Regions from separate parts of the Nocardia citri genome, predicted to be linked through region 2. Evidence: riboswitches for the same ligand, from Rfam matches in the RefSeq annotation. Region 2 holds a riboswitch; the other holds the start of a gene.
What was found. Region 2 has a riboswitch for S-adenosylmethionine ahead of ACW2Q0_RS12345 (aminotransferase class V-fold PLP-dependent enzyme). Riboswitches for the same ligand answer to the same signal wherever they lie in the genome.
Positions count from the first base shown of each region.

Region 1 (5,629 bases), on a different contig from region 2:
GGAGTTTTCCGCGTCCGGATCAGTGCCGCAGCCGGTGGTCAGCAAGGCGACCGTGGCAGCCAGGCCGACCAGGGCAGAGAGCTTCATCGAATACCTGTTCATCGGGGAGCGCGCACCGCGCTCAACGGACTCGGGACAGAAATGCGCGGGTGCGCGGGTGTTGTGGGTTGTCGAGGACGGCGGCGGGCGGACCCTGTTCGACGACCACGCCGCCGTCGAGGAATACGACGGTGTCGGCGACCTCGCGGGCGAAACCGATTTCGTGGGTGACGATCACCAGTGCGGTGCCGCCGTCGGCGAGATCGCGGATCACATCGAGGACTTCGCCCACCAGCTCCGGATCCAGGGCCGAGGTCGGTTCGTCGAAGAGGATCACCGGGGGTCGCAGCGCCAACGCGCGCGCGATGGCCACGCGCTGCTGTTGTCCGCCGGACAGCCGCCGCGGATAGGCGTCGGTCAGTTCGCCGATACCGACCCGCGCGAGCAATTCCCGTGCCTCGGCCTCGATGTCCGCACGCGGGCGACGTTGCGCGGAAATCGGTGCGAGCGTGACATTGTCGAGCACCGTCAGATGCGGGAAGAGATTGAATTGTTGGAAGACGAAGCCGATATGCGAGCGCTGCATGCGCACCTCGCGGTCCGACAGCGCATGCAACTTATTGCGGCGCAGCCGATATCCGATCAGTTCACCGTCGATATGCACGGTCCCCGCATCCAGCGATTCCAGATGGTTGACCACCCGCAGCAGCGTCGACTTGCCGGAGCCGGACGGTCCGATCACGGTGACCACCTCACCGGCGCGCACGGTCAGGTCGATGCCGCGCAGTACCTGGGTGCTGCCGTAGGACTTTCGCACCCCGCGCACCTCGACCGCGGCGGCCCGATCCACCTCGACGGTGACCGGCGCGCTCACCGGGTCGCTCCGCGCGGCGCGGCGGAACCGATTTCGGCGATGTCGCGCAGCCTGCGCCACACCTGCTGCACCGGTGTCGGTGGCGGCGTGCGCTGCGCGCCCTTGGCGTAGTGACGTTCGATATAGAACTGCACCACCGACAGAATCGTGGTCAGCACGATGTACCAGACGGTGGCGACCATGAGCAGCGGGACCACTCGGCCATTGCGGCCGTAGATCACCTGGACCTGGTAGAAGAGTTCCGCGATCGCCATGACCGACACGATCGAGGTGCCCTTGAACAGGCTGATCACCTCATTGGTCGCATTCGGCAGGATCGAGCGCATGGCCTGCGGGACGATGACCGTGCGGAACTGGCGCACCCGTGGAATACCCAGTGCCGCCGCTGCTTCCAGCTGCCCGGGATCGACCGAGATATATCCGGCCCGGATGATCTCGGCCGCATAAGCCGCCTGATGCAATGCGAGTCCGATGACCGCCGCGGTGAATCCGCTGATCACCCCGTTCACCTCGAAGGTGAGAAAGGAAGGGCCGAACGGGATGCCGAGCGAAAGCGTGTGGTACAGGTAGGCGATATTGAACCAGAACAGCAGCTGCACGATCAGCGGAATCGAGCGGAAAGCCCAGATATAGACCCACGAGATCACCCGCAGCACCGGATTATTCGACAATCGGGCGATTGCCAGCGCCGTACCGATCAGGAATCCCAGTGCCGTACCCCACAGGGTCAGCTCCACGGTGACCTTCAGCGCCGACAGCACCGATTTCGCGGTGAAGTACTTGGCGAATGCCGGCCAATCCCATCCCGGATTGGTGGCCAGTCCGTGGATGAATTGCGCGAGCACCACGAGTGCGACGGCGCTGACCACCCAGCGCCACGGGTGCCAGGACCTCGCGATGGCCGGTGCTTCTGCGGTGTTTATCGTCGCGGGGGGTGCACCCGGTGCCGTGGCATCGGGCGGGTGGGCACCCGGTGTCGGAACATCCGATACCGGGGCATCGGTTGCGACGGACGCGCTCATGATTTCGTTTCCTCCATCGTTCCCGGCGGAAGCACCCGCACCCGATGACCGGGGGGTTGCTGCGACGTCGACGAGCCAGGTCTCTCGGTCGCTCTGGATGGTGTCCGACGCCGAGCGGGGTCGGTCAACGGGTCTAGCCGAAATATCATGCGAAGCAGGCGAAGTCCGGCACAAGGATACGAATCAGCGTGAGCGCAGACCTTGTCCGGATGGGCGTGAACAGGCACTATTGGCCCGGTCATGCAGTGCATAGCGGCATTTCGGGCCCGGTTTCCCCGGTGCTTTTCGTCCGGATTGCCCGCCGGTGCGATGCTGCGGCGATCGGCCGGGGCGTGTGGCGCGAACGTGTCCACGGCCGAAATAGACGCTGTTGCGAAGGTTTGCCGGAGTAGTCTCGGACCACGATTCGTGCCCGACGATGAGGAGGTTCGTCGTGACCCTGCTGCGCCGTCTGACCACGCTCACCGCCATCGCGACCGGTACGGCCGCGCTGACACTGGCCGCCCCGAGCGTCGCCGCCGCGGCTCCACTGCCCGCACCCGCCGCGAGTGCCCCGACCGCTCAGGCCGGGCCCGGTGATCTGTTCGCCGCTTACCGCGCCGTTGTCGAGGCGCTGCGCACCATCGGTGTCGAGCCGTTCCTGTATCCGGCGGTCGCGCCGTTCTGCTCCGATACCGGCGCATTCGGTCTTGTCCCGGCGATGGCTGGTGCCGTACCCGGACCGTGGCCCACAACCACCGTGGCCGTTCCCGGACTCGACCCGACCGCCGTCAAGGCGGGCCAAGTCATGTTCACCTTCGTGCCCTACGGCCTCGGCCCGGACGGCTCGAACGCTACGAGTATGAACCTCGCCTGGGTCAACTTGGCCAACGGCCGCAGCGGCATCACCGCCATGGGACCGATCTCCGATGTCGTGCGCACGATGGTGCCCGCCGAAATCCCGACCGCGATAAGACCACTCGCCGAACGCGCCATCCAGGACCTCTTCGCCGCCTTCCCGGTCGGCGGGGTACGCGCGGTTCCGGTGGACACCGGATCGGGCACGGTACTCGCCGCGGTCTTCGGGACCGTGGACAACGGCGGCAAGTCCTGCTTCTTCCTCCCCACGGTAGGACTCACCTCGGTGCGCTGAGGCTCGAGATCAGGTGGCACCGGCGGCGGGGTCTTCGGGCGAGGCCGCCATGGATTCCACCTGATCTTGATCAGCGGTTGAGGGCTAGGGGGCGGGATTTCCAGGTCAAGGTGTTGGTGCGGTGGGCACGGCGGGAGCGGGTCCAGAGGCGAAGGTAGGCGGCGATGGCGAGGGGGTGTGTCAGGGCTGCGAGGGGATCGGTGCGGGTTGCGGTGCCGCGTTCCAGGGAGCGAGCGAGCAGGCGGCTGGTGACCGCGGCGCAGTAGCCGATGAGACCGGCGGCGCGTAGGGAGCCTCGACCACCGATCGCGGCCAGTGGAGGCACCCAGTAGGCCAGCGCCGCGACAGCTCCCACTGCCACGCCGCCGATGGCCGAGCCACCGTAGGCGGACCACAGCCAGCGGGTGTAACCGGCTTCCAGTTCGGCCGCGTCACGGTACATCCGGGTACTCGCCGCGCGGCCTGCCGCGACCAGCGCGGTCCGGCGACCCGAACGACGCAGTGCGCGAGCGATATCCAGATCCTCGGTGGGGCTCGCGGCTACCGCGGCGTGACCGCCCACGACGTGGTAGGCGGCGGTGTCGAAGACCAGGAACTGGCCGCAGGCGACGGCAGTCGAGGGGCGGAGACTGCGATTGGCCGCCGCGATCGGCAGGCTCGCCGCCCACGACCAGCACAGCAGCGGCTGCACCAGCGCCTCGGCCGGTGATTCGGCCACCTGGTACGGCCACGGTGACAGCAATGCGGCCCGGCTGCGGCGCAATTCGACGGTCGCCGCGGCAATCGCATTCGGTGCCAGTCGCACATCGGCGTCGAGAAAGATCAGCACCGTGGCATCGGCCAACTCGGCGAGTCGCGCGCAGGCCGCGGCCTTCCCCATCCATCCGGGCGCGGGTTCGGCCTGCGAGCGGAATACCGCGAATCGCGCATCGCCCGCAATCGCTTCGAGCGCGGCCGCTTCGGTCCCATCCGACGACGCATCGTCGAGGATCAGCACCCGTAGTCGGGGCACACCCACCTGGCCGCGCAGATCATCGATCAACTCGGGCAGGCGCTGTGCCTCATCGCGCGCCGGGATACATACCGCCACCGGCTCGATCACCGTATGCGGTCCGGCCGACAACTCGCGCACCGTCGCGCGGTTGAATAACGCGGTCGCGCAACCCGACAGCGCGATACCCGCGCCCGTCCACGCGACGATCGCCGCGCCGGCGCGCAGGGTGCGCGTCAGCGGCGGATCAGCGAACGCCACAGATTGCTCAGGGAGAAGTTGGTTTCGGGTGCGCCGGGCGGCGCCGGGTTGCGGTTCATATAGGCGATGGCGGCGACAATCGCGGCGACAGCGAGGGTGATACCGCCGACGATGCCGGCCCAGCCGGCGAAGGAGCGGGTATTCGGATCCGCGTAGCTGACTTCGGCGCGCACCGTGGAGACATCGCCGGGCGGCAGTTTCCAGGAGACGGTGGAGTCGTCCTCGCGATTGCCGTTGGTCTTGGCGACACGGGCCGGGAACGCCACGGTGAACTGCACATCCGAGCCGTGCGGCGGCACGGATTTCAGATCGACCCGGCCATTGAGGCTGACCAGGTCGCCGGTGCGCTGGAACGATAGGTTGAACATGCCCTGGGTCTGATCGGAGAGCGCGCCGAGCTGGCCGACCTCGCCGAAGGACAGATCCTCGAAGAACACCTTGCTGCCCACATAGCCGTCCTGGCTGTAGGGCTCGACCCGCACCTTCGCGGCCAGCGAATCGGGGGCCTTCAGCTGCGGGCCCTTGTCATTGGCGTCCGCGGGCACCACCGCCGCCACGATCCGACCAGAGACCCGGTCATTGGACGACACGCCCATGGATACCTGCACCCGCAGGCAGCCCGCGAGCATGGGCACCAGCATCGCGGCCAGCAGTACTGCCGCGGCCACCCGCACTCCGGGCCGGGGCGAACGTGGCGGTAGAACCGGTGTGTCGGGTATCGCGGTGAGAGGACTCGGCTGCACGGCACACATCGTGCCAGGCGGTCACCCCGAATTGCCACGCGACGGGCGCAACGCGGGCCGACCGAGGTGTCGGACCGATGGTATCCGCACCGCTTCACCCTCGCCGGGCCGCGACCAACCGTATGAGCAGCGGCACGCCGAGCACTCCCAGCCCGACACACCCGTACCAGGCCGAATACGGCAGCCCGAGGAATACCGCGTGCGCGAGCGTCGAGCCGAACCAGGTCCACATGAACACCGCCACCGGCACGACCACGTCGGCCGAAATCGGGGATCCCGGCTCTCGCGACCGGCACTTCGGACTGGTCGCGTCAGATGTTCTCAACTTCAGCGCCGGGCTTTCCGCCGCCATGCCTGTGGTTGCCGCATCGGGTGCCGCCACCGTCGGCGCCGCAAACGTATTCGTACCCCGCGTCCGCACAGCGCGATCGAAGCCGGTCAGCAGCGACGCCATCACCAGCGCCACCGCGAACCACCCTACATAGTTGGTGTAAGGAATCTCGGTGAGTCCGGGCAGTCCCCGACCGGTGGCACACCACGTCCACTGCCCGTCGGCCACCATTTGCG
Region 1 covers NZ_JBSUQM010000017.1:33,318-38,946, forward strand. The annotation lists gene ACW2Q0_RS21615 (ABC transporter substrate-binding protein) at 1-102, opposite strand, end outside; gene ACW2Q0_RS21620 (amino acid ABC transporter ATP-binding protein) at 122-913, opposite strand; gene ACW2Q0_RS21625 (amino acid ABC transporter permease) at 910-1,935, opposite strand; SAM riboswitch class I at 1,946-2,039, opposite strand; gene ACW2Q0_RS21630 (hypothetical protein) at 2,369-3,067, shown strand; gene ACW2Q0_RS21635 (glycosyltransferase) at 3,138-4,286, opposite strand; gene ACW2Q0_RS21640 (LppM family (lipo)protein) at 4,295-5,071, opposite strand; gene ACW2Q0_RS21645 (carotenoid biosynthesis protein) at 5,157-5,629, opposite strand, start outside.
Region 1: linked by a shared signal. The riboswitch ahead of ACW2Q0_RS21625 (amino acid ABC transporter permease) and the one ahead of ACW2Q0_RS12345 (aminotransferase class V-fold PLP-dependent enzyme) in region 2 are both predicted to bind S-adenosylmethionine.

Region 2 (5,629 bases):
TACTTTTCGGCGTCCTTGGCCGGATCGAGGTAGCGGGCCAGGCCGACACCGCCGATCACGAGTTCCCCGGATTCGCCCTCGCCGACCGGATTTCCGGCGGCATCGACGACGGCCAGATCCCAGCCGTCGAGGGGGAGCCCGATCCGGACCGGGAAGCCGCCGTCGAGCAGCGCCGCACAGGCGACGACCGTTGCTTCGGTGGGGCCGTAGGTATTCCAGACCTCGCGTTCGGAATCGGTATCCGATTCCGGGTGTTCGTGGGACTGCGCGTGGTCTACTACCTCTTCGTCGCCCTTCGCCCGCGCCGAGTGCTTTCCGGCAAGACGTTCGGCGAGTTCGGGCGGCACCGCCTCGCCGCCGAAGATCAGCAGCCGGACCGGGTCGAGTGCCTCGACGGGCCAGGTCGCGGCCAGGGTGGGAACCGTCGAGACGATGCTGATTGCGCGCCGGACCAGCCAGGGCCCGAGATCCGCACCGGTGCGGACCAGGGCGCGCGGTGCGGGCACCAGGCAGGCGCCGTTGCGCCAGGCCAGCCACATTTCCTCGCATGAGGCGTCGAAGGCGACCGAAAGTCCGGCGAGCACCCGGTCACCCGGACCGATCGGGGCGTTCGGCAGGAACAGGCGCGCCTCCGCATCGACGAAGGCGGCGGCATTGCGGTGGGTGACGGCGACGCCTTTCGGGGTGCCGGTGGATCCGGAGGTGAAGATGATCCAGGCGTCGTCGGCGGGGGTCGGGCGGACCGTCGAATCCGCGGCGGTCGGTTCGGACCGTTCGGCGGCGGCCACCGTCGGTTCGACGCCCGCCGCCGTCACGATCGCGGTGACGCGGGCCTCACCGAAGACGAGTCGGGCGCGTTCCTCCGGGTCGTCGGCGTCCACCGGAACATAGGCCGCACCGGCATACAGAATGGCCAGAATAGTGACGTAAAGCTCATATGAGCCGGACGGCATGCGCACCCCGACGCGGTCACCGGGGCGCACACCCTCCGCGGTCAAGCGCACGACTCCGGCATCGATCTCGGCCAGCAATTCGGTGTAGCTGAGCACCACATCACCGTCGTCGATAGCAGGGGCTTCCGGATGGGCCGCCGCGGTGCTGTTCAGGATGTCGACAAGGGTTCTGACCTGCGGCGCGAGGGTGCCGCGCAGCAAGGGTTCGGGGGTGTGGAGCCCGTTCGTCGGGTCCGTGCCCGCCGCGGTGTCGACCTGCGGCTGTAGCATCGTGTCCTGCCCACCTCTCATAGACCTGCCTTGCGCTTCCTCGTTGTTGTCTCACAGCCGGGTTACCAGTGGGCGAATGCCACGTGTGGCCAACTGTCTACGGTACCTGCGGTATCGGTCAAACCTGTTCGCCGAGCGCTTTGAGTGCCAGGCGGTGCAGGGTGCGCCGCTCCTGCTCATCGAGTCGATGCAGCACCCGCTCGGTGGCCCTTTCGATGAGTTCATCGGTCTTGCGGCGCTCGGCGCGCCCGGACGGGGTGATGGTGAGCCGGTACTTGCGCCGGTCTGTCGCATCGCGGGTGCGGATGACGAATCCGGCCTCTTCCAGGCCATCGATCAGCCGGACAACCTCGCTGCGGTCGATGCCGAGCGCGGTGGAGACCTGCTGCTGGGACAGGTCGTCGAACTCCTCCAGGCAGACCAGCACCCACTGTTCGCGCAACGAGATGCCCAGCTCGGCGTGTACGGCCTTGTGCAGCTTGCCGAGCGCATAGGTCGGGAAGCGGAGCAGGCCGCGGGGGTGAATGTGGTCAGCGGGCATCAGGTGATTGTATCTATTGTTGATCAATAAGATTGTTGATAACCTCCGCAATCTCGACGTCGACAAATAGCGGAGGATCCATGTCGGATACTCGAACGGCTCTCGCCGCCGCACCCGCACTCGAACCCATTCCCGCACGGGTGTGGCGGGTGGCCGGTGTGGTGGTCTTCGGTGCGACCATGAGCATGCTGGACACCTCGCTGGTGAATATCGGGCTGAACTCCATCGCGACGGATCTCGGTGCGGCACTGGACAGTGCCCAGTGGATCGCGAGCGGCTATCTGCTCGCACTCGCCGTCATGCTGCCGTTGTGCGGTTGGCTCGGGCGGCAATTCGGCATGGACCGGGTCTGGTTGACCGCGCTCGCCGGGTTCACGGTGACCTCCGCACTGTGTGCGCTGGCTCCGAATATCGGCTGGCTCATCGGGTTTCGGATCGCCCAGGGCTTGGCGGCGGGTCTGTTGGTGCCCGCCGGGCAGACGCTGATCGGTCAGGTCGCGGGTCCGCAGCGGCTGGGCCGGGTGATGAGTGTCTCCGGTATCGCCGTGGTCGCCGCGCCCGCGATCGGGCCGACCATCGGTGGTGTGATGCTGGCGAATCTGGACTGGAAGTGGTTGTTCCTGATCAACATTCCGTTCGGACTGGTGGCATTCGTGCTGGCGTATCGGCTGTTACCGCGGGCGGAGGCGACAGGTAACGGTGGTCGATTCGACGCCACCGGATTCGCGTTGATCGCGGTCGGGCTATCGACGTTGGTCTATGGACTCGGCGAATTCGGCAGTCGCGGTAGCGTTTCCGCGCCCACAGTGTGGGTGTCGATGGTGGTCGGGGTGCTGGCGCTCGGCCTGTTCGTGGCCCGATCGGTGCGCGGGGGCGGTGCGCGCCTGCTCGATGTCGGACTGTTCCGGCATCCGGTATTCGCGACGGCCAATGTGGCGAATTTCTTCGCGGGTGCGTCGATGTATGGGGCAATGCTATTGCTGCCGTTGTACTTTCAGGTACTGCATCGGGACGGCATCATCGCGACGGGTCTGCTGCTCATATCCTTCGGGATCGGTAGCATCATCGCGCTGCCCATCGGCGGCCGGTTGACCGACCGGTATGGCGGCGGCGTGGTCGCCGTGGTCGGTAATGCGGTGACGGTCGTGGTCACCGTGCCATTCGCGCTCGACGGTGCCTCGATGAATCCGGTTGTCGTGCAGGTGCTGCTGTTGATTCGAGGCCTGGCTAATGGATTGACGGGCGTGCCGATGGTGGCCGCGGCCTACGCCTCGGTGCGGCGCGAGCAGTTGCCGGATGCTGCATCGTTCGTGATTATTCTGCAGCGGGTCGGCGGGGCGATCGGCGCGGCATCGCTCGCGGTGGTGCTGTCTCGCGCGGCTGGTGCCGGGCTGTCGGTGGATGCCGGATTCCGGCACGCGTTCTGGTGGCTCACCGCCGCGTCGATCATCTCGTTGGTCGCGGCACTATGGCTGTGGCGCAAGGAGATTCAGCCGAAGCTCTGACGCATGACGGATTACGCGGCCGAGGCGGCCGTGCCGATGCCGAGCGCGGCGAGAATGGCCGCGCTGATCTGCTCGAGCCGATCGCGAACTCGGGGACGGCGCAACATCGTGACCGCCCGCGACGCCAGCAAGGCGAGCAGGATCATCTCGACGGCGGCAATGGAGCATTCGATGGCGCCGAGCGCGAGGGTGTTCAGGAAGGTGATATCGGTGCAGAATTGCGGCAGCACCGCCAGATAGAACAGCCCGACCTTCGGGTTGAACAGGCACGACACCACGCCCGCGGCGAATGCCGAGCGAACCGAAGTTTGCGCCTGCGCAACCGGCTGTCCGGGCGCTGTGGCGGTGCGCGTCCCGCGTTGCTTGCGGTGCTCGATCAACGCCCGAATTCCCAAGTACACCAAATAAATTCCGCCGATGACCTTCAGCGTCCGATAGGCCGTCGCGGACTGCTCCAGCAGGGCGGCGACGCCCGCCGCGACCACTACCGCCCATCCGATCCCGCCCAATGCCGAGCCGATCGCCGCGGCAATGCCCGGTCGCGCATCCACGATCGAGAATCGCAGCACCAGAAACGAATCCGGGCCGGGCGTGATCGACAGCAGTATGCACAGGCCGACAAAGCTGAGCAGTAGCGAAAGCGTCACCGGTCGATCAGACCGCACGGCGCCCAGTACCGCAAGGTTATTTATTCGACTGCATGTGTATGCAGGAAAGGTTCGGTTGACAGGACGGTGCGGCATCTGCCAATCTTTCGGTTCAGGTCATGAGTACCAGCGTCAAGCCCCGGCTAGCTGGTCGGCAACCCTCCTCCGCGGTGGGGTGCTCCGGGTGACGACCGGGCCGCAGCCCGACCGGGTGCGGCAAGCGCGGACTCGGATGAGCACCAGTTTTCGGGTCCCATAGCCGACGGGATTTGTGATGACCGCTGCAATCGATCAAAGCTGTGCCGCCCTCGCTCGGGTCTCCGGTGACGATCTGCGGGTGCCGCTCGTACAGGGCGGAACGACCACCTACGCGAACTTCGACTACGCCGCAAGCGCACCGGCATTGGCGCAGGTCACCGACCGGGTGCAGCAATTGCTGCCGTACTACGCGAGTGTGCACCGCGGTGCCGGTTACGCCTCGCGGATCTCCACCGAGTGCTATGAGGCCGCGCGTGGTTCGGTGACCCGCTTCCTCGATGCCGCCGACGACCAGGTCGTGGTGTTCACTCGCAATACCACCGATGCGCTGAATCTGCTCGCCGCCTGCGTGCCCGGCGACACCGTGGTGCTCGATATCGAACATCATGCGAACTTCCTGCCCTGGACCCGGCACGGCCGTCGTGTCGTGCGGGCGGCGGCGACCGTCGAGGAGACCATTCGTCAGCTGATCGCCGAATTGTGCAGTAAGCCAGCCGCATTGCTCGCGATTACGGGCGCGTCGAATGTGACCGGCGAGGTGCTGCCGCTGGAGCGGCTGGCCACCATCGCGCACCAGTGTGGTGCCCGCATCCTGGTCGATGCCGCGCAGCTGGCGCCGCATCGTCGAATCAGCCTGCGCGACACCGGAATCGACTACCTCGCATTCTCCGGGCACAAGCTCTACGCGCCGTTCGGCGCGGGAGTGCTTGTCGGACGCCGGGATTGGCTCGATGCCGCCGAACCGTATCTGGCGGGTGGCGGCGCCGTTCGCGAGGTCACCACCACCGATGCGGACTGGGCACCCGCACCGCAGCGCCATGAGGCCGGTTCGCCGAATGTCCTGGGTGCGGCCGCGCTCGCCGCCGCATGTGACGCGCTGTGTGCGATCGATCCGAAAACCCTTGCCGTGCATGAGCGACGGCTCGCCGATCGACTGCGCACCGGCCTGTCCACGATTCCGGGGGTCACCCTGTTGCGCATTTGGAACGATAGCCCCGACACCGTCGGTATCGTCGCCTTCACCCTGGACGGATTCGTCCCCGGCCATGTCGCGGCCTACCTCTCCGCCGAACACGGCATCGGCGTTCGCGACGGCCGCTTCTGCGCCCATCCGCTGCTCGCGCGCCTCGGTCTGGACGGTGCGCTGCGTGCCAGCATCGGTCTCGGCACCTGCTCCGCCGATGTGGACCGGTTGGTCGAGGCCATCGCCACCCTGGTCACCGAGGGCGCGTCGTGGAATTACGCTGGCACCGACGGTCTCTGGAATCCGGTGCCCGAGACCCGTCCGTTCGCCCGCCCCGACGCCACCGACGGCGCCGCGCCCTGCTCGATCGGCTGATCGGATCCGACCGCGCAGTCGCCGCGCAGTCGCCGTGCAGCGTCGGGCGCACTGATCGTCACCCGGCGAAACCGTAAACCCGGCCGCACGGTCGGCGCCGCGCCCGGTGTGGTCGG
Region 2 covers NZ_JBSUQM010000006.1:255,469-261,097, reverse strand. The annotation lists gene ACW2Q0_RS12365 (Pls/PosA family non-ribosomal peptide synthetase) at 1-1,223, opposite strand, end outside; gene ACW2Q0_RS12360 (MarR family winged helix-turn-helix transcriptional regulator) at 1,342-1,764, opposite strand; gene ACW2Q0_RS12355 (DHA2 family efflux MFS transporter permease subunit) at 1,845-3,269, shown strand; gene ACW2Q0_RS12350 (LysE family translocator) at 3,281-3,916, opposite strand; SAM riboswitch class IV at 4,032-4,145, shown strand; gene ACW2Q0_RS12345 (aminotransferase class V-fold PLP-dependent enzyme) at 4,191-5,513, shown strand.